Regions from separate parts of the Scandinavium manionii genome, predicted to be linked through region 2. Evidence: predicted binding sites of a transcription regulator. Region 2 holds the regulator's gene; the other holds the start of a gene.
What was found. Region 2 encodes Fur, which represses iron uptake genes when iron is present. Its sites were predicted from a motif close to ATAATAATGAGAACNACTATCAA; they were not measured.
Positions count from the first base shown of each region.

Region 1: the regulator Fur is predicted to act here: its motif matches at 4,072-4,094, upstream of sufA (Fe-S cluster assembly scaffold SufA).

Region 1 covers NZ_JALIGC010000032.1:117,266-133,408, reverse strand. Annotated here, with positions in the region: gene ydiJ (D-2-hydroxyglutarate dehydrogenase YdiJ) at 1-2,059, shown strand, start outside; gene menI (1,4-dihydroxy-2-naphthoyl-CoA hydrolase) at 2,056-2,466, shown strand; gene lpxP (kdo(2)-lipid IV(A) palmitoleoyltransferase) at 2,886-3,800, shown strand; gene sufA (Fe-S cluster assembly scaffold SufA) at 4,135-4,509, shown strand; gene sufB (Fe-S cluster assembly protein SufB) at 4,512-5,999, shown strand; gene sufC (Fe-S cluster assembly ATPase SufC) at 6,016-6,762, shown strand; gene sufD (Fe-S cluster assembly protein SufD) at 6,737-8,008, shown strand; gene sufS (cysteine desulfurase SufS) at 8,005-9,225, shown strand; gene sufE (cysteine desulfuration protein SufE) at 9,238-9,654, shown strand; gene ldtE (L,D-transpeptidase LdtE) at 9,761-10,765, shown strand; gene MUU51_RS03695 (major outer membrane lipoprotein) at 10,834-11,070, opposite strand; gene pykF (pyruvate kinase PykF) at 11,378-12,790, opposite strand; gene ynhH (protein YnhH) at 12,805-12,996, opposite strand; gene fumD (fumarate hydratase FumD) at 13,213-13,425, shown strand; gene MUU51_RS03680 (TetR/AcrR family transcriptional regulator) at 13,426-14,064, opposite strand; gene MUU51_RS03675 (bifunctional sugar phosphate isomerase/epimerase/4-hydroxyphenylpyruvate dioxygenase family protein) at 14,190-16,043, shown strand; gene MUU51_RS03670 (MFS transporter) at 16,123-16,143, shown strand, end outside.
Region 2 covers NZ_JALIGC010000040.1:354,490-370,632, reverse strand. Annotated here, with positions in the region: gene nagE (N-acetylglucosamine-specific PTS transporter subunit IIBC) at 1-1,083, shown strand, start outside; gene glnS (glutamine--tRNA ligase) at 1,274-2,941, shown strand; gene chiP (chitoporin ChiP) at 3,341-4,753, shown strand; gene chiQ (ChiQ/YbfN family lipoprotein) at 4,803-5,150, shown strand; gene fur (ferric iron uptake transcriptional regulator) at 5,242-5,694, opposite strand; gene fldA (flavodoxin FldA) at 6,012-6,542, opposite strand; gene ybfE (LexA regulated protein) at 6,692-6,985, opposite strand; gene ybfF (esterase) at 7,117-7,881, opposite strand; gene seqA (replication initiation negative regulator SeqA) at 8,055-8,609, shown strand; gene pgm (phosphoglucomutase (alpha-D-glucose-1,6-bisphosphate-dependent)) at 8,629-10,269, shown strand; gene potE (putrescine-ornithine antiporter) at 10,313-11,632, opposite strand; gene speF (ornithine decarboxylase SpeF) at 11,623-13,821, opposite strand; gene speFL (leader peptide SpeFL) at 14,075-14,179, opposite strand; gene MUU51_RS19450 (arginine repressor) at 14,493-14,972, opposite strand; gene MUU51_RS19445 (YfcC family protein) at 15,062-16,143, opposite strand, start outside.

The DNA.
Region 1 (16,143 bases), on a different contig from region 2:
TAGCGAACTCATTACCGACGTGCCGGACAAAGAGATGCTCGGCCTGAATATCGTGGAATTTGCCGGTGATGATGAAGAACTGATCGCAGGCCAGGTGAGCGCGCTGTGCCAGCGTCTTGATGCGCTGATCGCCGCAGGCGAGGGCGGCGTTATCGGCTGGCAACGTTGTAATGAACTGGACGGCATCGAGCGTATTTACGCGATGCGTAAAAAAGCGGTTGGCCTGCTTGGCAATGCCAAAGGCGCTGCCAAACCAATTCCGTTTGCCGAAGACACCTGCGTGCCGCCGGAGCATCTGGCAGATTACATCGTTGAATTCCGTGCGCTGCTCGACGGGCATGGCCTCAGCTACGGTATGTTTGGTCACGTTGATGCGGGCGTGCTGCACGTTCGCCCGGCCCTGGACATGTGCGACCCGCAGCAGGAAATCCTGATGAAGCAGATTTCCGATGACGTCGTCGCGCTGACGGCAAAATACGGTGGCCTGTTGTGGGGCGAACACGGCAAAGGTTTCCGTGCAGAGTATAGCCCGGCCTTCTTTGGCGACACGCTGTATGGCGAACTGCGCAAAGTGAAGGCGGCATTCGACCCGAATAACCGTCTTAATCCAGGGAAAATCTGTCCGCCGGAAGGGGTGGATGCGCCGATGATGAAGGTGGATGCGGTCAAACGCGGCACCTTCGACCGGCAAATCCCGATTTCGGTGCGTACCTCCTGGCGCGGTGCGATGGAGTGTAACGGCAACGGCCTGTGCTTTAACTTCGATGCGAACAGCCCGATGTGCCCGTCGATGAAAATCACCAGCGACCGAATGCATTCGCCAAAAGGACGCGCCACGCTGGTGCGTGAATGGCTGCGTTTGTTGGCGGATCGCGGGATTGATCCGCTCAAGCTTGAAAAAGAGCTGCCGGAAAAACGCGCCAGCCTGCGCGGCCTGATAGAGCGGACGCGCAACAGCTGGCATGCCAATAAAGGCGAATACGATTTCTCACACGAAGTGAAAGAGGCGATGTCCGGCTGTCTGGCCTGCAAAGCCTGTTCAACGCAGTGCCCGATCAAAATCGACGTGCCGGATTTCCGCTCGCGCTTCCTGCAGCTGTATCACACCCGTTATTTGCGCCCGATGCGCGATCACGTGGTTGCCACGGTTGAAAGCTATGCGCCGCTGATGGCGCGCGCGCCGAAAACCTTCAACTTCTTTATCAGCCAGCCGTGGGTGAAAAGCTTGTCGAAGAAGCACATCGGCATGATTGACCTGCCGCTGTTGTCGACACCTTCGTTGCAGCAGCAGATGGTGGGGCATCGCTCGGCGAATCTGACTCTCGAACAGCTCGAAGCGCTGAGCCCGGAACAAAAAGCGAAAATGGTGCTGGTGGTGCAGGATCCGTTCACCAGCTACTACGATGCGCAGGTGGTGGCAGATTTCGTCCGGCTGGTGGAGCGTGTCGGCTATCAGCCGGTCGTACTGCCGTTTTCGCCGAACGGTAAAGCGCAACACATTAAAGGCTTCCTGACGCGTTTTGCAAAAACGGCACAGAAAACGGCCGATTTCCTCAACCGGGTGGCGCAGCTCGAGATGCCAATGGTGGGCGTCGATCCGGCGCTGGTGCTGTGCTATCGCGACGAATACAAGCAAACGCTTGGCGAAAAACGCGGGGATTTTCAGGTTCAGCTGGTGCATGAGTGGTTGCCGAAAGCGCTGGAGAATACTGAAATGCGAGACGTCAGCGGTGAGGCCTGGTATCTGTTCGGTCATTGCACCGAAGTGACCGCCTTGCCAATGGCACCCAAACAGTGGGCGTCTATTTTCGCCCGCTTTGGCGCGAAGCTGGAAAGCGTCAGCGTGGGTTGCTGCGGCATGGCCGGAACCTATGGGCACGAAGTGAAGAACCACGAGAACTCATTGGGCATTTATGCTCTGTCCTGGCAGCAGGCGATGCAACGCCTGCCTCGCAACCGCTGTCTGGCCACGGGATATTCCTGTCGCAGTCAGGTGAAGCGCGTTGAGGGCAGCGGCGTACGCCATCCGTTGCAGGCTTTACTGGAGATTATGGGATGATCTGGAAACGTAGCGCGACACTGGATGCGCTCAACGCGATGGGTGAGGGCAACATGGTTGGCCTGCTGGATATTCGCTTTGAGCGTCTGACCGACGATAGCCTGGAAGCCACCATGCCGGTGGACCGCCGGACACATCAGCCGTTTGGCCTGCTGCACGGTGGTGCGTCGGTGGTGCTGGCCGAAACGCTGGGCTCTGTGGCGGGTTATCTTTGCACTGAAGGCAATGAGAAAGTGGTGGGGGTGGAGGTTAACGCCAATCACATTCGCGCCGTGCGGAGCGGACGGGTGCGTGGCGTCTGTAAAGCCCTGCACGCCGGACGCCGCCATCAGGTCTGGCAGATAGAGATCTTCGATGAGCATGGCAAATTGTGCTGCTCTTCCCGACTCACCACGGCGGTGGTTTAGAATCATTGAACAAAAAGTGAACGGCGAAAGCACCGAATACCGGTGCTTTTCTCCATCATTTCTGGCGAATTGATTCAATAACCGGCATTCCTCGAATTAATGATAAGAATTGCTGACGTTTATTGTGCTTAACCCTAAGAATGATCCCGTTTTATTCCTGCGCAGTTAACGGTAGCTTCAGATTAATTCACTATCTTTTTCCTGACAGATGTTGCATCCTCATCGCAGCAGTTCGCCTGCACTCCACGGAAGCCGCTTTTGTCTCTATTCAGGATCCATTTTGCAAAGAGACTTTTGGCGTTTCGGTTAAAACTGGCTTTTAACCAACGTGAAAATTCACAACGTATCGCCTAAAGATTGATGATTTCTTTCGTTTTTTCCTTATGCGCTACTGGTTCACATGCTTACAGGAATTAACGATGGCAAAAGCCTTCGACAAAACGTTACTGCACCCTCGCAACTGGTTAACCTGGTTTGGTTTAGGTGTGCTGTGGCTGCTAGTCCAACTTCCCTATCCGCTGCTGTATATTATCGGGTCTTCTCTCGGGCGCGCCGCGCGACCATTTTTGAAAAGAAGAGAAAAGATTGCGTCAAGAAATTTAACACTCTGTTTCCCGGATATGACTGCCGAAGCAAAAGAGAAATTAATTGAGCAGAACTTTATTTCTCTCGGAATGGGTTTAATTGAAACCGGTATGGCCTGGTTCTGGAGCGATGCCCGGGTTAGAAAATGGTTTGATGTAGAAGGTTACGAAAACCTGACCAAAGCGCTCGAAAACAAAAAAGGCGTCATGGTGGTCGGGGTGCATTTCATGTCGCTGGAACTCGGCGGCAGAACGATGGGCTTGTGCCGTCCGATGATGGCAACCTACCGGCCGCACAACAGCAAGTTGATGGAGTGGGTGCAGACCAAGGGGCGTCTGCGTTCCAATAAAGCGATGATCGATCGCCGTAATCTGCGGGGCCTGGTGAGCGCGTTGAAAAACGGGGAAGCGGTCTGGTTTGCACCTGATCAGGATTACGGCCCAAAAGGCAGTACCTTTGCGCCATTCTTCTCCGTGCCGCAAGCGGCAACCACTAACGGTACGTTTGTGCTTCAACGCTTATCAGGCTCCGACCTGCTGACCATCACCATGGTGCGTAAAGCCAATAACCGGGGTTACAGTCTGTACATCAGTGAAGCACTGACCGATTACCCGACTGAAGACGAGTTCAAGGCCGCGAGCTATATGAACAAGGTTATCGAGAAAGAAATTCTGCGCGCACCAGAGCAGTATTTATGGGTGCACCGCCGATTCAAAACGCGCCCGGTAGGCCAGGCGTCGCTCTACTAACGAACCTGTATTTTCTGAAAGCCCCGTGCGCATCTGCAACGGGGCTTTTTTATTGCAACCGCAGAAAGCAATTCCTATCTCATAAATTGGTATTTTCTATACATCTTTTCATTGTCACATTTTTTCTCCGCCATTGAAGTTAAAGCATTTATTTTTCAATGCATTGAACATTTCCCGATAGCCCTGTTCACTCTGCGCACAGGGTCTATGCTTAGTAAAAGCCCTCTGTTGGAGGCATTCCGCTGAAAGCCCCTGCTGACAAGGGGTTGAAGTGATAATCATTATCACTAACATAGAGGGATGCCCTGATGGCTTCAACGTATAAGGTGGACCTATGGAATTGCATTCAGAAACCTTCAACCCGGCTGATTTTTCCTGGCGCGGAATCAGCCTGACGCCTGCCGCGGCGGCGCACGTGTGCGATCTGGCAATCAAGCAGGGCGTGCAAGGGATCCGTCTGGGGGTGAAAACCTCCGGCTGTGCGGGTTTTGCTTACGTACTGGATACCGTCACCGAACCGAAAGCAGACGACCTGCTGTTCGAGTCTGACGGCGCGAAGCTCTGGGTATCGTTACAGGCGATGCCCTTTATCGACGGCACGGAAGTGGATTATGTGCGCGAAGGCTTAAATCAGATCTTTAAGTTTCACAACCCGAAGGCCCAGCATGAATGTGGCTGTGGTGAAAGTTTCGGGGTGCAGGCGGAGTAATTATGTCACGTAATACTGAAGCAACTGACGATGTCAAAACCTGGGCCGGTGGTCAGCTCAATTATAAAGAAGGGTTCTTTACCCACCTGCAGACCGACGAACTGGCGAAAGGGATCAGCGAAGAGGTGGTGCGCGCCATTTCTGCCAAACGCAACGAACCAGAGTGGATGCTCGAATTTCGCCTGAACGCGTTTCGGGCGTGGCTCGAAATGGAAGAGCCGCACTGGCTGAAAGCGCATTACGACAAACTGAATTATCAGGATTACAGCTACTACTCCGCGCCGTCATGCGGTAACTGCGATGAAACCTGCGCCTCAGAACCGGGTGCGGTGCAGCAAACCGGGGCCAATGCGTTCCTGAGTCAGGAAGTCGAGGATGCGTTTAGCCTGCTCGGTGTGCCGGTCCGTGAAGGTCGTGAGGTGGCGGTCGATGCGATTTTCGACTCCGTTTCTGTGGCGACCACTTACCGGGAAAAGCTGGGCGAGCAGGGTATTATTTTCTGTTCGTTCGGCGAGGCTATCCATGACTATCCCGAACTGGTGCAGAAATATCTCGGCACTGTGGTGCCAGGCAACGATAACTTCTTTGCGGCACTGAACGCCGCGGTCGCCTCTGACGGCACCTTTATTTATGTGCCAAAAGGCGTGCGCTGCCCGATGGAACTGTCGACCTATTTCCGCATAAACGCTGAAAAAACCGGTCAGTTCGAGCGCACAATTTTGGTGGCCGATGAAGGCAGCTATGTGAGCTATATCGAAGGCTGCTCGGCCCCGGTACGCGACAGCTACCAGCTGCACGCCGCGGTGGTGGAAGTGATCATCCACAAAGATGCGGAAGTGAAATATTCCACGGTTCAGAACTGGTTCCCGGGCGATAACAACACCGGCGGCATTCTGAATTTTGTTACTAAACGCGCGCTGTGCGAAGGCGAAAACAGCAAAATGTCATGGACCCAGTCGGAAACCGGCTCGGCCATTACCTGGAAATACCCGAGCTGTATTTTGCGCGGCGATAACTCCATCGGTGAGTTCTTCTCGGTGGCGCTGACCGCCGGACATCAGCAGGCCGACACCGGCACCAAGATGATCCACATCGGCAAAAACACCAAATCGACCATTATCTCGAAAGGCATCTCCGCCGGACACAGTCAGAACAGCTATCGCGGCTTAGTCAAAATCATGCCGACGGCGACCAACGCCCGTAACTTCACCCAGTGTGACTCGATGCTGATTGGCCCGGACAGCGGGGCTCACACCTTCCCGTACGTTGAATGTCGCAACAACAGCGCTCAGCTTGAGCACGAGGCCACAACCTCGCGCATCGGTGAAGACCAGCTGTTCTACTGCTTGCAACGCGGTATCAGCGAAGACGACGCGATTTCAATGATCGTTAACGGTTTCTGTAAGGACGTTTTCTCAGAGCTGCCGCTGGAGTTTGCGGTCGAAGCACAAAAATTGCTGGCAATAAGCCTCGAACATAGCGTCGGTTAAGCATTAAGGGACACCCATGTTAAGCATTAAAGATTTACAGGTAGCGGTAGAAGATAAAGAGATCCTGCGCGGGCTTAGTCTGGACATTCGCCCGGGTGAAGTGCATGCCATCATGGGGCCGAATGGCTCGGGGAAAAGTACGCTGTCGGCGACGCTGGCCGGGCGTGAAGATTACGAAGTGACCGGCGGAACGGTTGAATTCAAAGGCAAAGACCTGCTGGAGCTGGCGCCGGAAGATCGCGCCGGAGAAGGCATTTTCATGGCCTTCCAGTATCCGGTGGAAATTCCCGGTGTCAGTAATCAGTTTTTCCTGCAAACGGCGCTCAATGCGGTGCGGGAATATCGTGGCCAGGAAGCACTCGATCGCTTTGATTTTCAGGATCTGATGGAAGAGAAAATCAAGTTGCTGAAAATGCCGGAAGATTTGCTGACCCGTTCAGTCAACGTCGGTTTCTCCGGCGGTGAGAAAAAGCGTAACGACATTTTGCAAATGGCGGTGCTTGAGCCAGAACTGTGCATTCTTGACGAGTCCGATTCGGGGCTGGACATCGATGCGCTGAAAATTGTCTCCGACGGCGTCAATGCGCTGCGTGACGGCAAACGCGCGTTCATTATCGTCACCCATTACCAGCGTATTCTTGACTACATCAAACCGGACTTTGTGCATGTGTTGTATCAGGGCCGTATCGTTAAATCCGGCGATTTCACGCTGGTCAAACAGCTGGAGGAGCAGGGTTATGGCTGGCTTACCGAACAGCAGTAACGCGCTGCAGCAATGGCATCATCTGTTTGAGGCGCAAAGCACCGCGCGCACGGCATATTCGGAACAGCACCTGCAGCAGATGCTGCGTCTCGGTCTGCCAACGCGTAAACAGGAAAACTGGAAATACACGCCGCTGGATGGATTGCTGAACAGCCAGTTTGTCAGCGCCGAAGCGTCGATCGATGCGCAACAGCGTGACGCGCTGGCGCTGCCGGTTGATGCGCTGCGAATGGTGTTTGTGAACGGTCGATTTATCTGCGAACTGAGCGATGATCTGGCAGAGAGCGGTTTCCAGGTCACGGTCGATAACGCGCGTGAGACGTTGCCTGCGGCGGTGCAGCCGGAAGTGTTCCTGCACCTCACGGAAAGCCTGGCACAGACGGTGACGCATATTCAGGTGGCGCGCAATCAGCGCCCAGCCAGACCTTTGCTGTTGATGCATATCACCCAGGGTGTCGAAGGCGAGGAGATGAACACCGCGCATTATCGCCATCATCTGGAACTGGCGCAGGGGGCGGAAGCCACGGTGATTGAACATTACGCCAGTCTGAACGACGCGCGCCACTTTACCGGTTCACGCCTGACGATGCAGGTCGCGGACAGCGCGCATTTGCAGCATATCAAACTCGCGTTTGAAAACCCGACCAGCTTTCACTTTGGTCATAACGACATTCAGCTCGCTCAGGATGCCAGCGCGACAAGCCACAGTTTCCTGCTCGGCGGTGTGGTTCTGCGGCATAACACCAGTACCCAGCTCAACGGCGAAAACACCACGCTGCGCATTAACAGTCTGGCGATGCCGGTGAATAATGAAGTGTGCGACACCCGTACCTGGCTTGCGCATAACAAAGGCTATTGCAATAGCCGTCAGCTGCATAAAACCATCGTCAGCGATAAAGGCCGGGCGGTATTTAACGGGCTTATCAATGTTGCGCAGCACGCGATTAAAACCGACGGGCAGATGACCAATAACAATCTGCTGCTCGGAAAACTGTCAGAAGTGGACACCAAGCCGCAGCTTGAAATCTATGCCGATGACGTGAAGTGCAGCCACGGTGCGACTATCGGGCGTATTGACGACGAACAGTTGTTCTATCTGCGTTCGCGTGGAATCAAACAGCAGGCCGCCCAGCAGATGATCATGTATGCCTTTGCCGCTGAGCTGACTGAAGCCATTAGCGATGAGACCATCAGGCGTGAAGTGCTGGCGCGGATTGGCCAGCGCTTGCCGGGAGGAAGAGCATGACATTTTCCATTGAACGGGTGCGGGCCGATTTCCCACTGCTGACCCGTGAAGTCAATGGCCAGCCGCTGGCGTACCTGGACAGCGCGGCCAGCGCGCAAAAACCTAATGCGGTCATCGACGCCGAAGCGGAGTTTTATCGTCACGGTTATGCGGCGGTTCATCGCGGTATACATACCCTCAGCGCTGAAGCGACGACCCGAATGGAGCAGGTGCGCCAGCAGGCCGCTACCTTCCTGAATGCCCGTTCGGCGGAAGAACTGGTGTTTGTGCGTGGCACCACCGAAGGGATCAATCTGGTGGCCAACAGTTGGGGCGACAGTAACGTCACACAGGGCGATAACATCGTTATCAGCCAGATGGAACACCACGCCAACATCGTGCCGTGGCAGATGTTCTGTAGGCGCGTTGGCGCTGAACTGCGCGTTATCCCACTTAACGCTGACGGCACGCTGCAGCTGGATGCAATCCCCGGTCTGTTTGACGAACGCACGAAGCTGCTGGCGATAACTCAGGTGTCGAATGTGCTCGGCACGGAAAACCCCGTGAAGGCGCTGATAGAACTGGCACATCAGCACGGCGCAAAAGTGTTGATCGACGGGGCACAGGCGGTGATGCATCACGCCGTGGATGTGCAAAGCCTGGACTGCGATTTTTATGTTTTCTCAGCGCACAAGTTGTACGGCCCGACCGGCATCGGCGTACTGTACGCGAAAGACGAAATTTTGCAGGATATGCCGCCGTGGGAAGGCGGAGGCTCAATGATTGCTACCGTTAGCCTGACGGAAGGCACCACCTGGGCGAAAGCGCCGTGGCGCTTTGAAGCGGGCACGCCAAACACCGGCGGGATTATCGCCCTCGGGGCAGCGCTGGAGTATGTCAGCGGGCTGGGTCTCGACAATATTGCCGATTACGAGCACACCTTAATGCATTACGCGTTGGCGGAGCTGGCAACGGTGCCGGATCTCACGCTGTACGGCCCGCAAAATCGACTCGGCGTTATCGCGTTCAATCTCGGTAAACATCACGCCTATGATGTCGGCAGTTTCCTCGATAACTACGGCATTGCGGTGCGGACCGGACACCATTGCGCCATGCCGCTAATGGCGTTCTATAACGTGCCAGCTATGTGTCGCGCATCGCTTGCGATGTATAACACGGTTGAAGAGGTGGACCGTCTGGTGGCAGGATTGAAACGTATCCATCGTTTACTGGGCTGACAGGGAGGCTTTATGGCCGCATTGCCGGACAAAGATAAGCTGTTGCGTAACTTCAGTCGTTGCGCCAACTGGGAAGAAAAATACCTGTATATCATCGAGCAGGGCCAGCGTTTAGCCCCACTCAGCGAGGACGCGCATAACCCGGAAAACATTATTCAGGGCTGCCAGAGTCAGGTGTGGATTGTGATGAAACGCAGCGCCGACGGACGAATTGAGCTGTACGGCGACAGCGACGCCGCTATCGTTAAGGGACTGATTGCCGTCGTTTTTATTCTCTACCATCAGATGACTGCCCAGGACATTCTGGCCTTTGATGTGCGCCCGTGGTTTGAGAAAATGGCGCTCACCCAACATCTTACGCCCTCGCGTTCGCAGGGGCTCGAAGCGATGATCCGCGCAATTCGCGCGCAGGCTCTGAGTTTTAGCTAAACTAATCTTAAAATACAGCTTTCATTCTGTAACGCGAGGTGGGGATTCCACCTCGCGGTGGTTCAGCTTTCTGGCGTTCTGTCAGTGAATAAAAGGGAAACTCAGTATGAAACGCGCATCTCTCATCTCGTTAATGCTCTTAGGTGCTCTCGGCGCGTCTCAGGCCGCCAGAGCGGTTGAATACACCTTACCGGCTAACGGTAGCCGCCTTGTTGGACAAAACCAGACCTACACGGTGCAGGAGGGCGACAATAGCCTGCAAACCATTGCCCGGCGCTTTGATACCGCCGCGATGATAATTCTTGAAGCGAATAACACCATTGCGCCGGTGCCGAAACCGGGGACGCAGGTGATCATTCCGCTTCAATTACTGCTGCCTGACGTCCCGCGGGAAGGCATTGTGGTCAATCTGGCGGAACTGCGGCTCTATTATTTCCCACCGGGCGGCAATACGGTGCAGGTGTATCCGTTAGGCATCGGCCAGCTTGGGCTTGAAACACCTGAAATGACCACTCACGTCGGTCAGAAAATCCCTAATCCGACCTGGACGCCCACAGCGGGCATCCGCCAGCGCTCACTGGAAAAAGGCATTACGCTGCCTCCGGTGGTACCCGCAGGGCCTAATAACCCGCTGGGGCGCTTCGCATTGCGTCTGGCGTACGGTAACGGTGAGTATCTGATTCACGGCACCAATGCGCAGAGCAGCGTCGGGCTGCGGGTCAGCTCCGGCTGTATGCGGATGTTTACCGATGACATCAAAGCGCTGTTCGCGCAGGTGCGGGTCGGGACGCCCGTACAGGTGATTAACCAGCCGGTGAAATATTCGATTGAGCCGAACGGTACGCGCTACATGGAAGTTCACCGTCCATTGACGCAGGATGAAACCCAGAACCCGCAGACCATGACCTACGTGCTCCCGGCGGGCTATTCGCAGTTTGCCAGCGATAAAGGCACCGATAAGGTGATGGCGGATAAAGCGATGTACCGTCGGGCGGGGATCCCTGTTGTTGTCTCTTCGGGCATGACGCCGGTGGTGGCAGGGCAGAATCAGGTGATTTCCGTTCAGAATGGAACGCCTTCAACGGCGGATGAAACGCGGATGACGCAATAACGTGGAAAGGTGATTAACAGGCAAAAAAAAATGGCGCACAATGTGCGCCATTTTTATTACAGGTACTCTTACTTACGGTAAGAGTGAGCCTGGTTGTCCAGACGCTGGTTAGCGCGTGCTGCGTCGTCTTTAGCAGCTTGAACGTCAGAACGCATTGCGTTCACGTCGTTGCTCAGCTGGTCAACTTTAGCGTTCAGAGTCTGAACGTCAGAAGACAGCTGATCGATTTTAGCGTTAGAAGAACAACCTGCCAGCATAGTAGAAGCCAGGATTACCGCGCCCAGTACCAGTTTAGTACGATTCATTATTAATACCCTCTAGATTGAGTTAATCTCCATGTAGCGTTACAAGTATTACACAAAGTTTTTTATGTTGAGAATATTTTTTTGATGGGAATACACTTATTTTTGATCGTTCGCTCAAAGAAGCATCTAATGGATGTACAAAATGCAAAAGCTGTGTGAAAACAGTACGATTTCATTGGATTAATCTTAGATAATCACAATTTAAATAGTGAAATCCGATTTGCATTTTTATTAAATAAGGCTATCGCAGGAATAAAAAAAGCGCCACGAGGGCGCTTTTGTGCAAATTAAGTCGACTGAATCGAAATTACAGTACGTGCACGGATGCAGTATTGGTGGTTCCGCTTGGTACCAGCGCACCAGAAACCATCACCACAACGTCACCTTTCTGAGCCAGACCGCTCTGCAGTGCAACTTCTTTACCCAGACGGTAGAAATCATCAGTAGAAGAGATTTCTTTAACCAGCTGCGCGTTTACGCCTTTAGACAGCACCAGCTGACGTGCAGTCAGTTCGTTGGTGGTCAGCGCCAGGATGGTGGCATCCGGGAAGTATTTACGGATAGCGCGAGCAGATTTACCGCCCTGGGTCGCAACAACAATCAATGGCGCTTCCAGTTTCTCAGCTGTTTCTACTGCACCGCGGCAAACCGCTTCGGTGATGCGCAGCTTGCGGCTGTCGTTGTTGAAGTCCAGACGGCTGGTCATCACGCGGTCAGTACGTTCACAGATGGTTGCCATGATGGTCACCGCTTCCAGCGGGTATTTCCCTTTCGCAGACTCACCGGACAGCATGACTGCATCGGTACCGTCGAGGATGGCGTTAGCAACGTCACCGGCTTCAGCGCGAGTTGGACGTGGGTTCTTGATCATAGAATCCAGCATCTGGGTCGCGGTGATAACCACTTTACGAGCGCGTACACATTTTTCGATGATCATCTTCTGCGCGAAGATAACCTCTTCAACCGGGATTTCAACGCCCATATCGCCACGAGCAACCATGATGCCGTCAGACGCTTCGAGGATTTCGTCGAAGTTGTTCAGGCCTTCCTGGTTTTCGATTTTGGAGATGATCTGGATGTTTTCGCCGCCGTGGGCTTTCAGGTGCTCACGGATTTCCAGCACGTCAGAACGCTTACGGATAAAGGAAGCTGCAACGAAATCAACGCCCTGTTCACAACCGAAGATCAGGTCCTGTTTGTCTTTCTCAGCCAGTGCTGGCAGAGCGATGGAAACGCCTGGCAGGTTAACGCCTTTGTTTTCGCCCAGGTCGCCGTTGTTCAGCACTTTACAAACAACCTTGTTGCCTTCGATAGCGGTAACTTCCATACCGATCAAGCCGTCATCAACCAGAATGGTGTTGCCGACGCTCAGGTCGCTGGTGAAACCTTCGTAGGTAACAGCCACAGTTTCGGTGTTACCGACAACGGTTTTATCCGTGGTGAACGTGAAGGTCTGGCCTGCTTTCAGGGAGACGTCGTTGCCGCCTTCCAGTTTGATGGTGCGGATTTCAGGGCCTTTGGTATCCAGCAGGATTGCCGCTGACTTACCGGTTTTGCTAACCACGTTGCGCAGGTTCTTGATGCGTTGGCCGTGTTCAGCATAGTCGCCGTGAGAAAAGTTCAGACGCATCACGTTCATGCCGGCGTCCAGCATTTTGGTCAGCATCTCTTCGGATTCGGTTTTTGGACCGATGGTGCAAACAATTTTGGTCTTTTTCATGACAGTCTTAGTCTTTAAGTTGAGAGAGAAGGAATAGGAAAATTTGGATCGTGGGCGCACTGCCACGAAGGTAAACCTGTATTACGAAAGTCGCGATGCCACGAGATAAGGATAGGTGACATCAAAAAAGCGTGCAGAGGAAAGTGAGCCTGGTTTTCAGCTACGAAGGTTGGATGAAGTTTTACGTTATTTTTTATGCAGTCCAATGCGCTGAAACCATTCAAGAAAGAATCGGTGCGTATTATACGAGGTTACGGATGAAAAGGAAAATGAAAACGCCGTTTCAGAACAAGACGATAGCGCTTAACAAAATCATTACGAGGCGATCTTTACTTTGTAACAGAATCTAATGGCGAAAGTTGTCCAGAAAGACGCTATCATCAGTAATGAATTGAAAATTAATGAGTTAGTGGGAGTAAGAGATGGGCAATCAAGGTAAAGATGAAGCACTGTATCAGGAGATGTGCCGGGTGGTCGGCAAGGTCGTACTGGAGATGCGTGACCTGGGACAAGAGCCCAAACACATTGTAATTGCTGGCGTATTGCGCACATCGCTTGCTAACCAGAAAATCAAACGCAGTGAACAGACCCGCGAGGCGATGGAACGCGTCATCACCGCGCTGGCGGGTCAATAATCAGGCAATGACAAAGCGTAAAACAGCTTTCACGGCAATTTTTGAGTGATGCGCCACCAGTTGCGGGTCGTCAATTTCTGGCAGCGGGCCTTCCAGATAAAGGCTATTAAAGGTGTAAAAATTCGACACCTGGTAAAAACTGAAGCTGCTGATTAGACGATGCACGTCCCGGGCCTCAACGCCTTGTTGGAAAATGTCCTGTTGCTGACCGCGATCGAGAATATTTTCCAGAATCGACAGGGCGCTTTTGTTCAGTGGTTTCAACAAACCTGATGCATTCAGCCACTTCCCGCGCTGCATGTTCTCCATGCAAATGATCCGCATATAATCCGCATGGCTTGCGTGGTACGCCACGCTCCATTTCACCAACTGCACCAGCGCTTCGACTGGCGGTAAATTTTCCAGCCCCAGTTGCTGCTCGTTTTCACGAATGCGGACATAGACGTGCTCCAGCACCGCCTGATACAGCTGCTCCTTGGTTTTGAAGTAATAAACCACCATCCGCTTGGTGGTTTGGGCTTCTCCGGCTATCTGTTCCATTCTCGCCCCGGCCAGGCCGTGCTCGGCGAAAACCGCGATGGCAGCGGCAAAAATCTTCTCTTTCAGGCTCTGGGCTTCATCGTGAACAACAACAGACATAGCGACTCCCGCTTCTGGTAAGAACAAAAAATACACACAACGATCACAAATTAGCAACGAATTATGGCGCGCATGAACCAAATGATTCATATTCAGCTTTCCCGTGGATCATGACAGGTGACACTATGCTGCGCTCTATCGCAACCGTCTCGATATCAGGCACCTTACCGGAAAAACTGAGCGCCATTGCCGATGCAGGCTATCAGGGCGTTGAAATTTTTGAAAATGATCTGCTCTATTATACCGGTTCGCCGGCGGATATCCGACAGATGGCCGCCGATCTCGGTTTGCAGATCACGCTTTTTCAGCCCTTTCGTGATTTCGAAGGTGCCAGCCGCCCGCAGTTTGCCGCCAATCTCGAACGCGCCAGACGTAAATTTGAGCTAATGCATCAGCTCGGCTGCGACACCTTGCTGTTATGCAGCAGCGTAGCACCGGACACCAGCCCGGATATCGACCTGCAAATCAGTGACCTGCGTGCGCTGGCGGAGCTGGCTGAACGCGAAAAAATTAACGTCGGGTACGAAGCGCTGGCCTGGGGTACTCAGGTGAATCGCTGGCATCAGGCGTGGCAGCGCGTAAAAGCGGTGGATAGTCCGGCGATGGGGATTGTGCTCGACAGCTTTCACGTTCTGGCGCTGGGCGACACCTTGGCCCGGCTGGATGAAGTGCCGGTCGATAAAATTACCTTCCTCCAACTGGCGGATGCGCCGGTGATGAAAATGGACGTGCTCGAATGGAGCCGCCATTTCCGCTGTTTCCCGGGGCAGGGTGAGCTTCCAGTGGTAGACTTTGCCACCGATTTAACCCGGCGCGGCTATCGCGGTCCGTGGTCGCTGGAAGTGTTCAACGATGGTTTTCGCGCTTCGCCAAACGGCGCAACCGCGAAGGACGGCTATCGTTCTTTGCTGTGGCTGGAAGAACAAACCCGTCAACAGTTACCAGAAACCGACGCCGAACTCTGTTCGCTGCCCGCGCTGCCGGAATATCAGGGACCGGAGTTTATTGAATTTACCGCCAGCCCTGCCGAAGCGAAAAAACTCGGCACTAGCCTCAGCCAAATGGGCTTCCAGCAGCAGGGAATGCACCGCAGTAAAAAAGTGAGCCTGTGGCAAAACGGCGGCGCGCGGGTGATTGTCAATCATCAACCGCACAGTTGGGCTGATCATTTCTGGCAGCGCCACGGCGTTTCTCTGTGTGCTATGGCGCTGCGCGTTAGCCGCAGTGAGCCGATTATCTCCCGGGCAAAAGCCTACGGTTACGCCACCTGGCAGGGCGAGGTTGGGCCGAATGAAAGCACCATCCCGGCGGTATGCGCCCCGGACGGCAGCCTGATTTACCTGGTAGAAGAGGGCGATGATATCTACGCCCGCGACTTTGAACTCAACGCGTCGGTCGCGACGTCGGGCCTGCTCGGCATCGATCATCTGGCGTTAGGGATGGAGGCCGACAGCCGCGATAACTGGGTGATGTTCTTCCGCACCGTGTTTGGCTTCACGCTGGAGCATGAACAGACGATGCCCGATCCTTATGGTCTGGTGCGTAGCCTGGCGGTACACAGCCCGCAGGGAAATATTCGCCTGGCGCTGAATATTTCCCAAAGTCGCGCCACGCAGATTGCGCGTTCGGTGGCCTGCTATCAGGGGGCGGGCCTGCAACACGCGGCATTTGCCTGTGCGGATTTACCCGCAGTGCTTGAAACCTTACCCGGCGGGCTGCCTTCCGCGTTGCCTATTCCAGCTAACTATTATGAGGATTTGCGGGCGCGGTTTGGCGACAGTGAACAGGCTGATGTGCTGCAACAGCAGCAGATCCTGTACGATCGTGACGGCAACGGTGGCGAGTTTTTACATCTGTATACTCGCCCATTCAGCGCCGGACGCTTTTTCTTTGAGTTAACCGAACGACGTAACGGCTATGCGCAATACGGCGCGGTCAATGCGGCGGTCCGTCTTTCGGCCATGCAGTACAGTGAGTAAACCAGGCTGAACCAAAAGGTTCGGCTGGTGGAGTGAAAATAACAACATTCATCTGCACCCTACAAAGACAGGAAATACTATGAGCACATACAGCCATGAC
Region 2 (16,143 bases):
GTTCTGTACTTCATCCACGCTGTGTTGACCGGTATTTCCGTGTTCATCGCTGCCAGCATGCACTGGATTGCGGGCTTCGGCTTCAGCGCCGGTCTGGTGGATATGGTGCTGTCCTCGCGTAACCCGCTGGCGACACACTGGTGGATGCTGATCCCTCAGGGTCTGGTGTTCTTCGTTATCTACTATGTGGTGTTCCGTTTCACTATCCTCAAATTCAACCTGATGACGCCGGGTCGCGAACTGGCTGTTGCCGGTAGTGAAGCCGATGGTCAGGACGTGAATGTGAGCAGTAATAAAGAGCAGGATGCAACTGAACTGGCTCGCCAGTACATTGCAGCCGTTGGCGGCTCAGACAACCTGACCGGGATTGATGCATGTATCACCCGTCTGCGTCTGAATGTGAAAGACTCCTCTCTGGTTAACGAAGCGCTGGCGAAACGCCTGGGTGCGTCGGGTGTGATTCGTCTGAACAAAACCAGCGTGCAGATTATCGTTGGCTTCGTGGCAGAAAAAATCGCTAACGCGATGAAAACCACCGGCCCGGTCGCTGCGGCAGAAGCCGCGCCAACTCCGGTCGTGGCACCTGCAACGGCAAAACCGCAGGCGGTGCCAAACGCAGCGACTATCGCCACGCTGGTTTCGCCAGTGACCGGTGATGTGGTTGCGCTGGAGCAGGTTCCTGATGAAGCCTTCGCCAGCAAAGCTGTCGGTGACGGCGTGGCAGTGAAACCAACCGAAAAAACGGTGGTTTCTCCGGCAGCAGGCACCATCGTTAAAATCTTCAATACTAATCATGCGTTCTGTCTCGAAACCGAGAATGGCGCGGAAATCGTTGTCCACATGGGTATCGATACCGTTGCGCTGAACGGCCAGGGCTTCATTCGCCTGGTGGAAGAGGGTGCCGAAGTGGTTGCAGGTCAGCCAGTCCTGGAAATGGATCTGGACTTCCTGAACGCCAACGCACGCTCAATGATTAGCCCGGTGGTTTGCAGCAACATCGACGACTTCAGCGGCCTGGTTATCAAGGCGCAGGGTCAGGTTGTTGCAGGCGTCACACCGCTGTATGAGATTAAAGGCAAGTAATCGTTCCTGAGTATAGCTGTAAAGTTTATATGCCTTAGCGGCGGGGGGTTATCCTCCGCCGCTTTTTTATGGGGCAAGACAACCCAGATCAACAGCTAACCGCGCTTTTTCTCTAAGTAAGGGTTGTCTCCGCACGCAGCTTATAAGATCATACGCCGTTATATGTTGTTTACGCCTTGAGGAACCCGCGATGAGTGAGGCAGAAGCCCGCCCGACTAACTTTATTCGCCAGATTATTGATGAAGATCTGGCCAGTGGTAAGCACACGACCGTTCATACCCGTTTTCCGCCTGAGCCGAACGGGTATTTGCACATCGGTCATGCAAAATCTATCTGCCTGAACTTCGGCATTGCTCAGGATTACCAGGGCCAATGCAACCTGCGTTTCGATGACACCAACCCGGTGAAAGAAGACATCGAATACGTTGAGTCCATCAAGCAAGACGTTGAGTGGTTAGGTTTCCACTGGTCCGGCGAGATTTGCTACTCCTCTGATTACTTCAATAAGCTGCATCAGTATGCGATTGAGCTTATCAACAAAGGTCTGGCGTATGTGGACGAACTCTCCGCAGATGAAATCCGAGAATATCGCGGTACCCTGACGCAGCCGGGCAAAAATAGCCCGCACCGCGACCGCAGCGTGGAAGAGAACCTGGCGCTGTTTGAAAAAATGCGTGCGGGTGGTTTCGAAGAAGGTAAAGCCTGTTTGCGTGCCAAAATCGACATGGCGTCTCCGTTCATCGTCATGCGTGACCCGGTGCTGTATCGCATTAAATTTGCCGATCACCACCAGACCGGTAGCAAGTGGTGCATCTACCCGATGTATGACTTCACCCACTGCATCAGCGATGCGCTGGAAGGCATTACACACTCGCTGTGTACGCTGGAATTCCAGGATAACCGTCGTCTGTATGACTGGGTGCTCGACAACATTTCCATCCCGGTTCATCCGCGTCAGTACGAGTTCTCTCGCCTGAACCTGGAATACACCGTAATGTCCAAGCGTAAGCTGAACCTGCTGGTGACCGACAAGCATGTGGAAGCCTGGGATGACCCGCGTATGCCGACCATCTCCGGTCTGCGTCGTCGTGGTTACACCGCCGCGTCTATCCGCGAGTTCTGCAAGCGCATTGGCGTGACCAAACAGGACAACACCATTGAAATAGCTTCTCTGGAATCCTGCATTCGTGAAGATCTGAATGAAAACGCGCCACGTGCGATGGCGGTTATCGATCCGGTTAAACTGGTTATCGAAAACTACCCGCTGGGCGAAAGCGAAATCGTCACCATGCCGAATCACCCGAGCAAACCAGAAATGGGCAGCCGTGATGTGCCGTTCAGCGGTGAGATCTGGATCGATCGTGCTGATTTCCGTGAAGAAGCGAACAAACAGTACAAGCGTCTGGTGATGGGTAAAGAAGTGCGTCTGCGTAATGCCTACGTCATTAAAGCCGAGCGCGTAGAGAAAGATGCGGAAGGTAACATCACCACCATCTTCTGTACTTACGATGCGGAAACCCTGAGCAAAGATCCGGCTGATGGCCGTAAAGTGAAAGGCGTTATCCATTGGGTAAGCGCACACCACGCGCTGCCGGTTGAGATTCGCCTGTACGATCGTCTGTTCAGCGTACCAAACCCGGGCGCGGCGGAAGATTTCCTGTCTGTCATTAACCAGGAATCACTGGTTATCAAGCAGGGCTATGCTGAGCCGTCGCTCAAAGCCGCACAAGAGGGTAAAGCGCACCAGTTCGAACGTGAAGGTTACTTCTGTCTCGACAGCCGCTACAGCACCGCAGATAAGCTGGTATTTAACCGTACCGTTGGCCTGCGTGATACCTGGGCAAAAGCGGGCGAATAAGTTTCGCTTCTGCTAAAAGTAAAAAGCGTCGCGCAATGCGGCGCTTTTTTATGTCATTTTTGTGATGCGAAATAATATCATTTTCATTCATGAAACAGCGCCCCGGTCTTGTTACATTTTTCAGAGTCATTTTTCCCTTCTTTTTTAGAATCCCCTGCTATTAGCGGTTCTCGTGGCTTCATGCTGAAACGTGCATATGTAACAAAACGCAATTAAATATGTGCGCCCTGTCATAATCTTGCGTTTTTGTGCGGAAAAAGGATTGATAATTCGCGTCGCGAAAAATAGTCTACATGCATAGCGTTAGGACTTTTCTGCCTCGCTACTTTTTTGCAGTACTTATTTTTTATCGTTGTTCGCTTTGCGAACGCGTTTTTAAAAGTCAAAGAGGATATACACATGCGTACGTTCAGTGGCAAACGTAGTACGCTGGCGCTGGCTATTGCCGGGGTCACCGCAATGTCGGGCTGGATTGCAGTTCCGCAAGCCAGTGCAGCAGGATTCGTAGACGATTCAACCTTAACCGGCGGCATCTATTATTGGCAGCGTGAGCGTGACCGTAAAGATGTAACCGACGGCGATAAGTACAAAACCAACCTTTCTCACTCCACCTGGAACGCCAACCTCGACTTCCAGTCGGGTTATGCTGCAGATTTTATCGGCCTGGATATTGCGGCCTTCACCGCAATCGAAATGGCTGAATCCGCCGAAAGCGGTCACCCAAACGAAATCGCGTTCTCCTCTGTTAACAAAGGCTATGACGAAGACTGGTCTGGCGATAAGAGCGGGATCAGCCTGTATAAAGCCGCCGCGAAATTTAAACTGGGGCCGACCTGGGCGCGTGCAGGTTATATTCAACCTACTGGCCAGACTTTGTTAGCACCGCACTGGAGCTTTATGCCTGGTACTTATCAGGGTGCTGAAGCCGGGGCAAACTTTGATTACGGCGATGCCGGTGCGTTGAGCTTCTCGTATATGTGGACCAACGAGTACAAAGCGCCATGGCACCTCGAAACTGACCATTTCTATCAGAACGACAAGAAAACCAAAGTGGAGTACCTGCACTCCATCGGTGCTAAATACGACTTCAAAAATGACCTGGTGCTCGAAGCCGCATTTGGTCAGGCAGAAGGCTTTATGGATCAGTACTTCGCCAAAGCCAGCTATAAATTTGATGTTGCCGGGGCGCCACTCTCGACCAGCTACCAGTTCTACGGTGCGCGTGACACCGTCAGTAGCAACACTATCAACGATATCTATGACGGTACCGCGTGGTTACAGGCCCTGACCCTCGGTTATAAAGTGGGCGACGTTGTTGACCTGCGTCTCGAAGGAACATGGGTAAAAGCGGAAGGGCAACAGGGTTACTTCCTTCAGCGTATGACCCCAACCTATGCGTCTTCCAACGGCCGACTGGATATCTGGTGGGATAACCGCTCAGATTTCAACGCCAATGGCGAAAAAGCGGTGTTCTTTGGCGGTATGTATGATCTGAAAAACTGGGATATGCCGGGCTGGGCTGTGGGCGCGTCTTATGTTTATGCCTGGGATGCCAAACCGTCTGACTGGCTTATCAATAGCGCAGGTCAGCGCGAAGATATCTCCTCGAATAAAATTAAAGAGTCAGCTTACAGCCTCGATGCGATGTACACCGTTCAGGAAGGGCGAGCGAAAGGCACGCTGTTCAAGCTGCACTTTACTCAATACGACAACCACTCCGACATCCCGAGCTATGGCGGGGGTTACGGCAACATCTTCCAGGATGAGCGTGACGTGAAATTCATCGTTATCGCCCCGTTCACCATTTTCTGACAAGTCGCGCGGCAGCGTTAACGTCGCCGCGCGCCTATGAGGCCGTATCATGAAAAAATTGATTCTCATCGCGATGATGGCATCCGGACTTGTCGCATGCACGCAACCCCAGACGCCACAGGAAGATAACAAGCTCAAAGAGGCGTACAGCGCTTGTATTAACACCGCTGAAGGCAACCCGGATAAAATTCAGGCGTGTCAGAATGTGCTGGACGTACTGAAAACCGAGAAGTCACATCAGCAGTTTGCCAATCAGGAAAGCGTGCGGGTTCTGGATTATCAACAGTGCATCCAGGCAACGCGTACTGGCAACGATCAGGCGGTGAAAGCCCGCTGTGACCAGATTTGGAAGGAAATTCGTAACAACAACACGACGACCACAACCACAAAGCCATAACCCTCAACTATCGGCCTCTGTGATTGCCTGAAATTTATGCCAAAAAAAAGCCAACCGCGAGGTTGGCTTTTTGCTTTTGAGCGAACGCTGATTATTTCTCAGCGGCGTCGTGTGCGTGTTCATCTTCACGGCAGTCGCCTTCTGCGCAGTGGCCGTAAAGATAAAGGCTATGGTTGGTCAGACGAATGCCATGTCGAGTGGCGATTTCACGCTGACGCGCTTCGATAGAGTCATCGCTGAACTCAATAACCTTGCCGCAGTCGAGGCAGATTAAGTGATCGTGATGATGCTGCTGAGTCAGTTCGAAAACAGACTTGCCGCCTTCGAAGTTGTGGCGGGTGACAATGCCGGCATCGTCGAACTGGTTCAGAACGCGATAAACCGTTGCCAGACCAATTTCTTCGCCCATATCAATGAGGCGTTTATAAAGGTCTTCCGCACTGACATGGTGATTGTCCGGCTCCTGAAGCACTTCCAGAATTTTCAAACGAGGAAGCGTGACTTTCAGGCCTGCCTTCTTTAATGCGGTATTGTTGTCAGTCATGCGGAATCAGTCCTGTTGCTAGGCGATACACTTCCCTATGAGGAAGTATTACTAAGAATGAATTCAGGATAATGCGTCTCATTATAGGACTGCCTGCCCTAAATGGGAACCGTAAACCCTGAGCAAAGTATGCTTTTCAAAAACGAGGCATCATCTGCAAAGCGAAACATCCGACCTCGTCAAAACAGGTGACATTGTACAGATATGTGCTCAAAAGTTAAAAATTTGTAGCGATTAATTTGATTGCTTTTACCTATTAATTTAACACAACTTATCGCTAATACGGCGCAGTACGAATGCTGCACCGTACTAAATCATTAGGCGTTCTTGATCTCTTCGAGGTGCAGCTCTTCGGAGATTTGTTTCACCCATTTTTCGACACGCTCAGCGGTCAGCTCCGGCTGGCGATCTTCGTCAATGGCCAGACCCACAAAGTGGGCGTCATCAGCCAGACCTTTAGAGGCTTCGAAATGGTAGCCTTCGGTCGGCCAGTGACCAACGATAGTTGCGCCGCGCGGTTCGATGATGTCGCGGATGGTACCCAACGCATCACAGAAATATTCTGCGTAATCTTCCTGATCGCCACAGCCAAACAGTGCGACCAGCTTACCGTTGAAGTCTACCTCTTCCAGCGTCGGGAAGAAGTCGTCCCAGTCACACTGTGCTTCACCGTAGTACCAGGTCGGGATACCCAGCAGCAGAATATCGAAACCTTCGAGATCTTCTTTACTGCTCTTGGCAATGTCATGCACCTCGGCAACGTCTTTGCCAAGCTGCTTCTGGATCATCTTCGCGATATTTTCGGTGTTACCGGTGTCGCTGCCGAAAAAAATACCTGTGATTGCCATGAGTAAAATAACCTCTTGAAACGTATTGAAATGATGGTGGAATGTTGCCCACAGATAAAGGCAATGATAGCAGGAGGAGAAGTGCGCGGAAACTGCAATCGCGCCGTACTGCACTCTCTGCTAAATGAAAGTGATTTTTTGCCGTATTTTCAGACAAGTTCCTGGCCGTGTAATGCAGCCAGTTGTTGCAACAATATCTCTTCGATAAGCTCGCTGCGGCTCATATTTCTGGCGTCAGCCAGTTCATTAAGCGCATCCACGGCATCGTTATTGAGCTTCAACTCAACGCGTTTGAGACCGTTGCTTTTGTCGCGTTTAAGCTGATTACGCTTATTAATGCGTAATTGTTCGTCGCGCGAGAGCGGATTGGTTTTCGGCCTTCCCGGGCGACGCTCATTTGCGAACAAATCTAATGTCGTTCGGTCCGTTTGTTCTTTTGCCATGATTCAGAGTGACTTCGGGGAAACAAGCCGCCAGACGACAGGCCCGGCGCAGATAGCGCGCAATCATACATCAGCGAAACCCGCACGCCAACGCCGGGAGGCACAATGGCGCTTGCTTGCTCGGATTTTAATCATTCTGCCAGATAACGGCGAATCGCACGCAGCACCGCATCCGGTTTTTCTGCGTGAACCCAGTGTCCGGCACCCGCGATCACATGCGCGCGGGCCTGCGGGAACTGTGCCAATAACGCCTCGCGATACTCCGTGGTGACGTAAGGCGAATTTCCGCCAGGGATAAACAGAGCAGGGTGGTCCCAGGCAGGAATCGGTTCCCAGCCAACGATATGTGGGTATTGATCCCACAATGCTGGCACGTTGAAGCGCCACGCGCCGTCGACGAACGACTTCAGCAGGAACTGAATCACGCCTTCTTCATCTATATTCTGACGCATGACTTCCGCAGCCTGCTGGCGGCTGGACACGCCCGCGTCGGTCACGGCGTTAATGGCGGCAAAAATCTCATCGTGACGGCGCACCTGATAAGCTACCGGAGCAATATCAATTGCCACCAGTTTTTCAACGCGTTCAGGGGCTAGCGCCGTAAACGCCATCACTGCTTTACCGCCCATTGAATGGCCTATCAGAATCGCCTTCTCAATGCTGTTGGCATCGAGCGTATCGACAAGATCCTGCGCCATTGCGGCGTAGGTCATCTCCGGGTCGCGAGGGGAAAGGCCGTGGTTACGCATATCGACTTGCAGGATATTGTGGTCGACAACCAGATCCCGGGCGAGGATCCCGAGGTTATCAAGGCTACCGAAAAGGCCGTGAACGAGGACGATGGGAGAATTAGTGTGCAGGTTTTGTGCAGTTTGCGCTCGGCTGTTTAATTTCATGGCAAAGTTCTTTTTTTCGCTACGTCGGGTTAGGGTATCATGTTGAACATTCTGCCGCCCGGCTGCAACACTCAGTAGTCGTCTGAGTTTTTGCCGACACGCTATCCGCTGTTGGGTTTTGTCCTTATAATCCCAACAACTTGTATTCAGAAAAGATATCTCACTGGATTAAGATGAAAACGATCGAAGTTGATGACGAACTCTACGGCTTTATTGCCAGCCACACTAAGCACATTGGCGAGAGCGCATCCGACATTTTACGGCGCATGCTGAAATTTTCTGCCGTATCGCAGGCGGCGGCAGCAACCGTAGCCAAAGAAACCCCGGCCCCCGCGTCTGCACCGGTCGTCGCTGCGGTTAAAAAAGTGTCCTCACTGAAAGATAACGTTCGTGCCATGCGCGAGCTGATGCTTTCTGACGAATACGCTGAGCAGAAAAAAGCGGTCAACCGTTTCCTGCTGGTGCTGACGACACTTTACGCCTTAGACAGCAAAGCATTTGCTTTGGCTACCGAGTCGCTGCATGGCCGTACGCGCGTTTACTTCGCCTCTGACGAAGCAACGCTACTGAAAAACGGCAATCAGACCAAGCCTAAGCAGGTACCAGAAACCCCTTACTGGGTTATCACTAACACCAATACCGGTCGTAAATGCAGCATGGTCGAACACATCATGCAGTCAATGCAGTTCCCCGCGGAATTAATTGAAAAGGTTTGCGGCACCATCTAAGCATAAGAAGGACCAGGCAATGGCAACTCATAACCGTGCGGGTCAGCCTGCACAGCAGAGTGATTTGATCAACGTCGCCCAGCTGACGTCTCAGTACTACGTGCTGAAGCCGGAAGTGGGTAACGCAGAACATGCGGTAAAATTCGGGACGTCCGGCCACCGTGGTAGCGCTGCACGTCACAGCTTCAACGAACCGCATATCCTGGCCATTGCGCAGGCGATTGCGGAAGAACGCGCAAAAAATGGCGTTACCGGCCCATGCTACGTCGGCAAGGATACCCACGCCCTGTCAGAGCCGGCGATCATTTCTGTACTGGAAGTGCTGGCGGCCAACGGTGTGGACGTTATTGTGCAGGAAAACAACGGCTACACCCCAACGCCTGCGGTTTCCAACGCTATCCTGGTTCACAATAAAAAAGGTGGCGCACAGGCTGATGGTATCGTCATCACCCCGTCCCATAACCCGCCGGACGATGGTGGTATCAAGTACAACCCGCCAAACGGTGGCCCGGCTGATACCAACGTCACCAAAGTGGTTGAAGACCGCGCAAACGCATTACTGGCTGATGGCCTGAATGGCGTGAAGCGCATGTCTCTGGATGCAGCGTATGCGTCCGGGCATATCAAAGAGCAAGATTTGGTTCAGCCGTTTATCGAAGGGCTGGCGGATATCGTTGATATCAAAGCCATTCAGAAAGCGGGCCTGAAGCTGGGCGTTGATCCGTTGGGCGGTTCCGGGATCGAATACTGGAAACGTATCGCAGAGTTCTACAAGCTTGATCTGACCATCGTGAACGATCACGTCGATCAGACATTCCGTTTCATGCACCTCGATAAAGATGGCGCGATCCGCATGGACTGCTCATCAGAGTGTGCGATGGCGGGTCTGCTGGCACTGCGTGACAAATTCGACCTGGCGTTTGCCAATGACCCGGATTACGACCGTCACGGTATCGTGACGCCGGCGGGTCTGATGAACCCGAACCACTATCTGGCCGTAGCGATCAACTATCTGTTCCAGCATCGTCCACAGTGGGGCAAAGATGTCGCCGTGGGTAAAACCCTGGTGTCGTCTGCGATGATTGACCGTGTGGTTGAGGATCTGGGCCGCAAGCTGGTGGAAGTGCCAGTAGGCTTCAAATGGTTTGTTGACGGTCTGTTCGACGGCAGCTTTGGTTTTGGCGGCGAAGAGAGCGCGGGAGCATCCTTCCTGCGTTTCGACGGCACGCCGTGGTCTACCGATAAAGACGGGATCATCATGTGTCTGCTGGCGGCTGAAATCACCGCCGTCACTGGCAAAAACCCGCAGCAGCATTACGACGAACTGGCCGCGCGCTTTGGCGCACCGAGCTACAACCGTCTGCAGGCCTCTGCGACTTCAGCCCAGAAAGCCGCGCTGTCTAAGCTCTCTCCGGAGATGGTGAGTGCCGATATGCTGGCCGGTGACCCCATCACTGCGCGTCTGACGGCGGCTCCGGGTAACGGCGCATCCATTGGCGGCCTGAAAGTGATGACCAAAAATGGCTGGTTTGCAGCACGTCCATCTGGCACAGAAGACGCCTACAAAATCTATTGCGAAAGCTTCCTCGGTGCCGAGCACCGTAAGCAGATTGAGAAAGAAGCGGTAGAGATTGTGAGTGAAGTGCTGAAAAACGCGTAAACGCGTAAATGTGTGAAGGGGAGCCGACAGGCTCCCCTTTTCGTTAACTATGTTTATTCGTTAATTCAAACCGTGGTGACACCAGCCCGTAAAGCGTCCAGCCCATAAAGGTGACAATTGCCCCCCACAGCATCGCTTCCTCACCTGACGAATACAGCGCATAGAAGCTGTACATCGCCCCGATAAACGCCACCACGTTCGCGGCTTTCGCTTTGCCCGGCGCGACGTTCGCCACTTTCTGAATAATAACCAGCGCCGCCATCGACAGGATGTATGGAATAATGTTGGTCACGACTGCCAGGTTGACCAGCACGTTAAACTGATTATTCAGCGATGGACTGATGGTCATCAGCGACAGCCCGGACTGGATGACGACAATCGTCAGCATGCCCTGAACCGGCGCCTCTGCGCGGGATAAGCGGGAAAACACTTTCGGGAAGTAGCCTTCGTCCGCCGAGGATTTAAACACCTGAGCGATAGTGAACTGCCAGCCCAGAAGCGAACCACAGCACGACATCACCATCAGGCCCATGATCACTTTCCCGACTTCCGGGGTGAACATTTGCGCGAAGGCCAGCCCGAATGGGGCTGTAGAGCTGGCTAAATCGACGTTAGGCACAATCCCGGCAATCACGTTGGTGGAGACGATGTAAATCACCGCGGCACCCAGCGTTCCACCGAGAACCGCGATCGGCACGTTACGCTCTGGATTTTCCACCACATCGGTATTGGCACAGGCAGACTCCAGACCGAGAAACGCCCACAGCGTCATTGCGATTGATGACCCGACCGCGCTAAAGAACGGCACGTGGTGCGGGTTCCAGGAATTTACGTACAGCGTCGGGCTGAACCAGAACCAGCCGATAATGCACAATCCCACGACCGGAATAATGACACCCCAGACGGTGACGCTACTGATTTGTCCGGTGATCCGCGCTCCGCCAAAGTTGGCGATGGTGCACAGCCACAGCACGCCGATGGTCGCCAGCCCAATCTGAATCGGGCTGAGCGTGACCCCAAACAGTTCGGTACCGTAACCCACCGCTGAAATGGCTATCGCCACGTTGGCAATCAGTAGCGACACGCCATAGGTATAGTTGGCCATAAAGTTGCCGGATTTGCCGAAGGCATACTCCGCATAGCCGCCCATGCCACCGGATTTACGGCTGAACATCCCGCATTTGGCAAACGCCCACGCCAGGGCGGTTGAGCCCAGGGCGGTCACCATCCAGGAGATAATCGAGATCGTGCCGACTTCCGCAAGCTTGGTCGGCAGCATGATTATTCCGGACCCCATCATGTTCACCATCGTCAAAATGGTGAGCTGAACGACGCCCATTTTGTTCGATTTGCTCATAATGATTCCCCTTTCATCAGCGGCTGTTGAGCATCACGCGACTTGATAACGTTGCACCACACCTGCTTACGACCGTCGACTTCCTCGACATAAACCCCCTGAAGTTCTGGCGCGAAGCCTGGCAGAAGGTTGATGCCTTCTTCCAACGCGGTGAAATAACGCAGTACCGCACCGCTCCAGATTTCCCCTGGCACGACGCACAGCACGCCCGGCGGATAAGGCAGCGCGCCTTCCGCCGCAATGCGACCTTCAGCCTGCGGCAGCGCCACCAGTTCAACTTCCCCTCGCAGATAGGCGTAGTTCGCTTCCTGTGGATTCAGGCTGACGCGCGGGAAATGCGTCTTGCGGAACATCTCTTTCTGCAGTTGTTTCACGTCGTGACGGGCATAGAGCTGATGCATCTCCAGACACAGCTGACGCAAGGTATATCCGGCGTAGCGATGCTCGTACTGGCGATACAGCGACGGTAAAACCTCCTGCAACGGTGCGTCGTTCTCGAGCAGTTTTTCAAAGCGCACCAGCAGTGCAACCAGTTGTTGCAGCTTCGCCATATCCTCCGCCGGGGTCAGCAGGAACAGAATCGAGTTAAGGTCGCACTTCTCAGGCACCACACCATTCTCACGCAGGAAATTAGCGAGAATAGTCGCCGGAACGCCAAACGCGTCGTACTCACCGCTGTCGGCATCAATGCCGGGGGTAGTCAGCAGCAGCTTGCACGGATCGACGAAATACTGATGTTCGGCGTAGCCTTCAAACGCGTGCCAGCGCTCACCCGGCACGAAATGGAAGAAACTCAGGTCGCGGGCAATTTGCTCGGTAGGCCAGGCGTGCCACGGTTTGCCATTAATGACCGGCGGTACAAACGGGCGAATATGATGGCAGTTCTCGAGGATCAGTTTGCGGGCATCGATGCCGTTCGCCACACAGTCCATCCACATATTGCGGCCGCTGACGCCTTCATGCATTTTCGCGTTGACATCCAGCGCGGCAAAAAGCGGATAGAACGGGCTGGTGGAGGCATGCATCATAAAGGCGTTGTTCAGGCGTTTATGCGGGACGTAGCGCGACTGGCCTTTGATATGGCTATCTTTTTTGTGGATTTGCGAGGTTTGAGAAAAACCGGCCTGCTGTTTATGGACCGACTGAGTAACCAGAATTCCCGGATCATTTTCATTAAGCTCCAGCAGTAACGGCGAACATTCGGCCATCATCGGAATGAATTGTTCGTAGCCGACCCATGCGGAGTCAAACAGGATGTAGTCACACAGATGCCCAATCTTATCGACCACCTGACGGGCGTTATAAATGGTGCCGTCGTAGGTCCCAAGCTGAATGACGGCCAGACGGAAAGGGCGAGCCAGCCGTTCACGTTGCGGTGCGACGTCGGCAATCAATTCCCGCAGGTAAGTCTCTTCAAAGCAGTGCGCATCAATCCCGCCGATAAAGCCATATGGGTTACGCGCGGTTTCCAGATATACCGGTGTGGCGCCAGCCTGTAACAGCGCACCGTGATGGTTGGATTTGTGGTTGTTGCGATCAAACAAGACCAGATCGCCCGGTGTCAGCAGCGCGTTAAGCACCACTTTATTCGACGATGACGTGCCGTTCAGGACGAAATAGGTTTTGTCGGCGTTGAACACTTTAGCCGCATGCTGCTGCGCCACGCAGGGCGCGCCTTCGTGGATCAGCAAATCACCCATCGCCACGTCGGCGTTGCAGAGATCTGAGCGGAACAGCGTCTCACCAAAGTATTCGACAAACTGATTGCCCGCCGGATGGCGACGGAAAAACTCACCGCCCTGATGGCCGGGGCAGTCGAACGCGCTATTGCCCTGATTAACGTAATCCACTAATGCGCGGAAGAACGGCGGGCGCAGCTGCGTTTCATATTTATGCGCGGCGGCTTCCAGCTGACGGCCATAGAAGTCGTTGCGTGTTTCATCGTGTTCAAACACCCCATGAATACGCGACAGATATTCTGCGGGCACGATTTCGTCTTTATTAATACCGATAAATACTGGCAGGTTATAGCCCGTGGTGTCTATTTCATCGAGTTTCCCACACTCGACATCTTTTACAGATAATACCGCGGCAGCGACATCGATAAACTGCGTGTTATATGTGTCAACAATGCTGCGGGTGCTGTTAAAACAATCAGGGCAATGGCGACTGACGGCAATTTTTAATTCTGACATTTTTCATCTCTTTAATTTCAAGGAATAGCAGGTCCTCAATTTCTAAAATACGAAATTGATTATTCCGGTGAAAAGGCAATAGTGACCCGCTGATAATGAAATCAGGTTATTGCTTTTTCTGAAGTCATAAATTCCACCGGCCCGGTTGCCGGAATACAGAATTTACTAAGGCGAGCGCAGGAGCTACAGGCAAATGCCTGCATTATCAGGAAGTCAGGAATGACCTGTATGCTGAACGCCCGTAGTCAGAAGACTATCGGGCGTTAAAGAAGTGAAAGTCGAAGCTATTGCGGTGGGCAAACATCATGATATGTGTTGTCCGCCTTATATGGGGCATGAGTCGGCTATTGTTTTCCATAATATATACCTTCATGAATGAGTGAAAGCGCAGGTATTTTATCTGGAAATGGCGATGTTTCTGTGACATCGATCGACAATAACCGATCATTTCAGAAATAATTAGTCACTTCATGTGCATATTGCAAGATTATATGCTGTTATGTTTATTTATTGTAAATTAAATGTACATGGTGCAGAGGAATTTGCACCTTCGCCGTCAGAGGAGAGAGTGATGGGAAAGAGCTTAACAGAGGAATATATAAACGAAAAAAGAGTGATATTCTGAATGAGTATTCAGGATATCACTCTTTGGTATTTAATCAGAATAGCGTCTAACGCGTGCGCAGGAGGTAATTTATCTGCTTATGCACCAGTGCGGTTCGTTTGATGCTGCGCGGGGCGACCCACACGATGCTGCTGCCCGCCACCACACCGAGAATTTCGGGTAACGCATGGTAGTCGAGGATCCGCGCGACGGCGCGTCCATATCCCGCAATAGTATGGACCAGAATAAACTCGCTATTATGCTCGACGCTGACCACCATTTCTGACACTGATCGGGTGGCATCCGGCGTGGGCCCAAGTTGGGGATTAACGGAGTATATTTTTTGCCCTTTGGCGTTGCGGATTTTAATGACGCCAAGCCGTTTTAACAGGTGGGAGACGGTGGACTGACTGATACAATCAAAGCCGTGCTGCTGTAAATCACGACGGATTTCCTCCTGGGAGAGATAGCTTTTCTCTGCAATCAGACGCTGACAGACGGTCAGCTGAAGTTGTTCTTTGGCAGAGTAATCACCGTAATCCTTGATCATCTTTGTATCCTGTAATCATTAACATTATCGACGTGCCGGCTGCTGGCCCGGTGGCTGAAAAACCACCAGGCAGGACGCTGGGGCTGCTACAGCAGGGCGCCAAGGCTCAGTAACAGCATGTTCAATAACGTCAGGATAACCAGCAACGGTGCGACCCACTTCAGATAGCGCACATACGGCACGCGGGCGATGGCAAGACCGCCCATGACCACCGCAGAGGTGGGCGTCATCAGATTGACTATCCCTGAGGCGGACTGGTAGGCAGTGACCACCAACTCGCGCGGTACGTGGGCGAAATCCGCCAGCGGGGCCATGATCGGCATCGTTAACACCGCCAGCCCTGAAGAGGAGGGCACCAGGAAGGAGAGCAGCACTTCCAGCCAGTAAGTGACGTTAATGAATAGCATGGTTGACAGACCCGACACCAGATCCTCAGCACTGTGAAGAATCGTGTGAGTAATCATGCCGTTATCCATCACCACTACAATACCGCGAGCGATACCAATGATCAGTGCGACACCGAGTAAATCGCGAGCACCGTCTATAAAGGTTTGGGTGAATGTCTCTTCACTCATTCGCGCAATCACTCCCACGACAATGGCGGCGGCCAGAAACACGGCGGAAATTTCCGCCATCCACCAGCCCAGGACTGCAACACCGTAAATCATTACCGCAAACGACGCGGCGAAAATGCACAGGATGGTTTTGCGGGTGGAGGTAAATTCCAGCCGGGTTTCGGAACGCTGCCCGAGAAAATGTGCACGATTGCTCTCCCAGGCGTCGGCGACGACGGACGCCGCAGGATTGCTGCGCACGCGGCGGGCGTAACGCATCACCCACCAGACGCAAATCAGATAACCCACCACCAACAGCAGAATACGCAGCAGCATGCCATGGGTAAAAGGGATCCCGGCGGCGTTGGCGGCGATCACCGTGGCAAATGGGTTGATGGTCGAGCCTAATGTACCAATACCCGCGCCGAGCAACACGGTAGCGGCGGCCACTAGCGGGTCGAACCGGGCGGCCATCATCACTGGCACCAACAATGTATAGAACGGCAAGGATTCCTCGGCCATGCCATAAATGGTTCCCCCGGCGGCAAACAACGCCATCAGGATGGGGATCATCCACTCCTCTTTGCCGTTAAGTTTGGCGGTGACCCGTTCTA